Regions from separate parts of the Paenibacillus sp. FSL H7-0940 genome, predicted to be linked through region 1. Evidence: a T-box and tRNA genes for the amino acid it is inferred to sense, from the RefSeq annotation. Region 1 holds a T-box; the other holds one or more tRNA genes.
The links. A T-box is a leader RNA that pairs with one kind of tRNA and senses whether it is charged. The one in region 1 lies ahead of MHB71_RS00525 (valine--tRNA ligase), so its partner is inferred to be a tRNA-Val.
Positions count from the first base shown of each region.

Region 2: it encodes a tRNA-Val, which carries the amino acid that the T-box ahead of MHB71_RS00525 (valine--tRNA ligase) is inferred to sense. The anticodon was not compared.

Region 1 covers NZ_CP150280.1:113,005-115,411, forward strand. Annotated here, with positions in the region: gene MHB71_RS00520 (LysM peptidoglycan-binding domain-containing protein) at 1-591, shown strand, start outside; T-box leader at 747-1,028, shown strand; gene MHB71_RS00525 (valine--tRNA ligase) at 1,090-2,407, shown strand, end outside.
Region 2 covers NZ_CP150280.1:885,718-888,124, reverse strand. Annotated here, with positions in the region: gene MHB71_RS03790 (M1 family metallopeptidase) at 1-680, opposite strand, end outside; tRNA gene MHB71_RS03785 (tRNA-Val) at 920-991, opposite strand; gene MHB71_RS03780 (hypothetical protein) at 1,195-1,452, shown strand; gene MHB71_RS03775 (GNAT family N-acetyltransferase) at 1,691-2,134, shown strand; gene MHB71_RS03770 (DUF3892 domain-containing protein) at 2,247-2,407, shown strand, end outside.

The DNA.
Region 1 (2,407 bases):
TGGCACTTCGAATCAGCGAGATCTGTACCTCAGCAGGAGAATCAGGCAGTTGCCGATGTTCCGGTTGAATCACAGGCGGAGAACTGGCAAGGTGTATTTGCTTCGTCCGAACCAGGCAACGCTGAGGAAGACCGACCGTCTTTTGAAGCGACTGGGGTAGACGAGTTTGTACAGAACGAAGCATTTGTTCCTGAACCTGTGGCTGAGACGGAAGACAAGCCGGAGCTGAAGGTTGCTTTTGGCAGCAAAAAAGAATCCGCACCACGGCAAGAAGAGGGCGTAGGTATCTCTTCCTTGTTATCCTCGGGCAGAGCGGCACGCGATGCTGAAGTGGAGCGAGGCGATGAGGTTCCTGCGGGTGTGGTACAGGAAGAAACTTATCCAGCTGATGATGTGGAATGGAAGAACCTGTTCCTGGGAACGATCGTGGACCAGACCCCGTTCCGCAAGGTGAAACTTTGCATCGTTCAGCGAGAAGATACACTGGATGCCATTGCAGATCGATATCAATTGAGCACGAGGGAACTTCAGTTGTATAACCGATTATCTGAGCAGGTTGTGGAAGAAGGTCAGATATTGTACATCCCTTAATCCGTAGTTAAAGCCTTCGTTACGACCCGTGATCCCCTTGAGGATTGCGGGTTTTTGCATGATTCGTCCTAAACCTGCATTCCAGCGCTCTTTATCCGCTGTTGTCAGGTTGACTATCGCGCACGAGCAAGGTATGATGTGTGTAGGTTTTTTGAAGAACAACGTGGAACGGGAGTAGTAGACAGTATGACCTTTCAGAGAGTGGAATTGCAACGCTGTGAGATTCCGCAGGAACCAACTGATCGAAGTCGCCCGGGAGTTGCCTGTTTGAATACAAGGGATGAATGAGATCTATCGTCATTTATTACTGAGGTAGGATGGGCCGGTAGCAGCCGTTATCTGCTTGAAGTGTCACGTCATGTACAGAGGGTGAAGTCTATCTTGCTGTAGGCGTGAAACAAAGGTGGTACCGCGAAAGCTAACCTTTCGTCCTTTGATGGATGAAAGGTTTTTTTGTTTTTTTTTGGCGAAGATGATGAAGTAACGGAGGAATGACACATGTCTGAGGAAAAAAAATCAGCTACAACAGAAATGCCGACCACTTACGATCCTAAGGCGGCAGAGGATAAATGGTACTCCACCTGGATGGAACGTGGATATTTCAAAGCCGGTCAACGTAAAGATGCCGAGCCGTATACGATTGTAATTCCACCCCCAAATGTGACAGGGATGCTGCACATTGGGCATGCGCTCGATTTTACACTGCAGGATATTCTGATCCGCACCAAACGGATGCAAGGTTATGACGCACTGTGGCTTCCGGGTTCCGACCATGCAGGTATTGCTACTCAAACCAAAGTGGAGCAGAAGCTGCGTGAAGAAGGTCTGACTCGTTATGATCTGGGACGTGACAAGTTTCTGGAGAAAGTATGGGACTGGAAAGATCAATATGCCACTACCATTCGTCAGCAATGGGGCAAAATGGGATTGTCGCTTGATTACTCACGTGAACGTTTTACGCTGGATGAAGGTCTGTCCCAAGCGGTTCGCAAAGTATTTGTTCAACTGTATGAAAAAGGCCTTATTTACCGAGGCAAACGCATCATTAACTGGGACCCGGTGAACCGGACAGCTCTGTCCGACATTGAGGTTGAATATAAAGAGGTTCAGGGTCACCTGTACCATCTGCGGTACCCGCTCAAAGACGGAAGTGGCTACGTTACAGTGGCAACAACGCGTCCTGAAACGATGCTGGGTGATACAGCGGTTGCTGTTCATCCGAAAGATGAGCGTTATGCAGATATGATTGGTAAAGTACTTGTACTGCCTATCATTGGACGCGAAATTCCAATTATCGCTGATGATTATGTGGATAAAGAGTTTGGAAGTGGTGCAGTTAAAATCACACCTGCGCATGATCCAAATGACTTTGAAGTAGGTCTTCGTCATGATCTTCCTCAGATTACGGTAATGGATGAGAGCGGTACAATGAATGCTGAGGCAGGAAAGTATCAAGGACTGGATCGCAGTGACTGCCGCAAGCAGATTGTTGCTGACTTGAAAGAGCAGGGCGTATTGATCAATATCGAGGATCACACGCATCAGGTTGGACACAGTGAACGTACCGGAGCTGTTGTTGAGCCATATCTGTCTACACAGTGGTTCGTTGAGATGAAGCCACTTGCAGAGAGAGCGATTAAGAAACAACAGAGCGGCGAAGGGGTTAATTTTGTTCCAGATCGTTTTGAGAAAACCTATCTGAACTGGATCGAAAACGTTCGTGACTGGTGTATTTCCCGTCAACTGTGGTGGGGACATCGTATACCTGCCTGGTATGATGAAGAAACAGGTGAAATCATCGTATCTGCTGAAGATC
Region 2 (2,407 bases), 770 kb from region 1:
TCACTCTCAAATGTTTGACTATACGGTGCCTTGTTCCATTGATGCTCAACCTCGTCGTATACAGACATCACCGGGAACCAGTGTGCACCATTGATCATGTCCTTGTAGTAGGAAACTCGCTGTGAGCCATAGGGTATATTCAACTGAAACTCCAGTTGGAATGATACCGATTCGCCTGGTTGTACGGGCTTCTTCAACTGCACGGTCAACGCTTGGTTTTCCTTATGGAAATCCAGCGATTGGCTATTTGCGGTTACAGCCTGAATATCGATGCCACCCAGAAAGTCCTCCGCTGTCTTCTCAGGGTGATCTTTACTAATCTTTTCATTATGCTGTTGGTACATGCTCGCCTGTGTCGACTTGGAGAGGTTTGCATCAGCATATGTATGAAGGACCAGCTGCTGGAGTGCGTCCTTGCTTGTGTTGTGATACGTTACCTTCTCGCTCCCCTGGATCGTCATGTCCTTCTCATTTAATCGAGCCTGAATCTGGTATTGAATCGGCGTCTGCTCTAAAGAGTCTTTAGGTGTGTTATATATCTTCGTAGATACAGGTGCTGGGCCTGCTTCCGCGGCAACAACCCCCATGTTGGCAAGTGGGCTTGTTGCCAGTATTAAAGCCAGTGTACCCGCGATCCCTACTCTGGCTAACTTTGATGTAAATGGGTTTGAATAATTCATAAGTTCTCTCCTTCTCCTGTTCTATGTTGACCTCAGAACCAAGTATAGAAGACGAACCTTACGCTGAATTTATGTTTTATTTAAGTTTTGTTTAAAAAGAGGAAGAGGAACTGTGCCATTAAAATTATTATCAACAAAAACCACCTACACATATTATTGGAGGTAGCCATATTATTATATAAAAAAACAACTCCTCTTGAGATATAATTCTCAAAAGAAGTTGCCTTTAATTTTACATATAGGACGAGTGGGGATCGAACCCACGACCCTTACCCTGTCAAGATAATGCTCTCCCGCTGAGCTATCGCCCTGTAATAATTAAGATGTATCCATTACGGTCATACTACTATCTTTAGCTGAGCTAACAGATCATGATATATAATTGTTTCCCAATCAAGTAACAGTATCATATCAAGTAACCGTGTTCATTGTCAATGATTTATTTGGTTATAATTCACCCGAAATGGTGCACAATAAAGGAAAGATTACCATTTCAACACGAGGTGAATTCCCTATGAGAAACTTAACAAAACGGTCAAAATCCAATAAATATACATTTACCAAATGCTTCTTTCTCTTTGCTGGGCTTGTGATTCTCAGTACAAACGTTACGGGTTGCGGCTTGGAGAAGGATGAACATACGGTACAATTCCAACAATTACAACAGCCCAATGAAAATAGTGAGTCTCTGCCGGTCTGGCTGGACGTATACTCCAAATCTGTAATTCAAGATGTGTATTCTCCGCGAGGAAGCAGTGAAGTCTTGCCGTGAAGGTTAACAGGTGAATTACTCGTCTTCATCCCACTTGCGTGAGTATGCTTTCTTCGTAACGTAATACAACAGAGTAATCATTCCCACCGACATTAGCAATGTAATTACCATGATGCCTGTCATGCCCATCACTACCCCCTCCTCTCCCAATATGTTCCAGACTTCACTATACAGGAAAAACATTTTTTTGTATAATTCAGTCTGATATGTCGCGCAAGAGCAGAAAGAAGGAATGGAATTGGCAGCTGAGATTAGTTATGTATCGACAGAAGAACAACTGGAGCAAGCCCTGGGAATTCGCCATCACGTTTTTGTGATCGAGCAACAGGTGCCTGCCGAGATTGAGATTGATCAATATGATGTCATCAGTCCCGATGTGCATCATGTATTGTTAAGTACGGATGGCCAAGCTGTAGCCACAGGACGTCTGATCTATTACAGCAAGGATACGGCCAAAATGCAGCGGATTGCGGTGCTTGAGTCTCATCGTTCATTCGGTTATGGACGTGTGCTTCTGCTCGCGATGGAGGAGCTGGCACGTGAACTCGGCTTATCCTATTCTGTACTGGATGCGCAATGTCAGGCACAGAAATTCTATGAAAAACTGGGTTATGAAGTGATTTCGGAAGAACCTTTTTATGATGCAGATATTCTCCATGTTCGTATGAGAAAGAGCCTGTAATACCTCGACGTTGGCTGGTCTTATCAGCATATGGTGCATACTTCCGATGAATTCGGATAGGCTAATCAGGTAAGCAGATTCCTATCTCGTCATATAAGGAGAGTGTGACATCATGGATCAAACAACACGCGAGAGTTTCACAGCCGTACAGAAAAATGGTGACGGTGACCTGACAGCTTTTCAGACTTCAGCAGGACGTGTACTGGATTATCAGCAGGCACTTGCAGAAGTAAAGGCTGGCGCTATTGCCGGTGTGAATGTATTTAAAGGCAA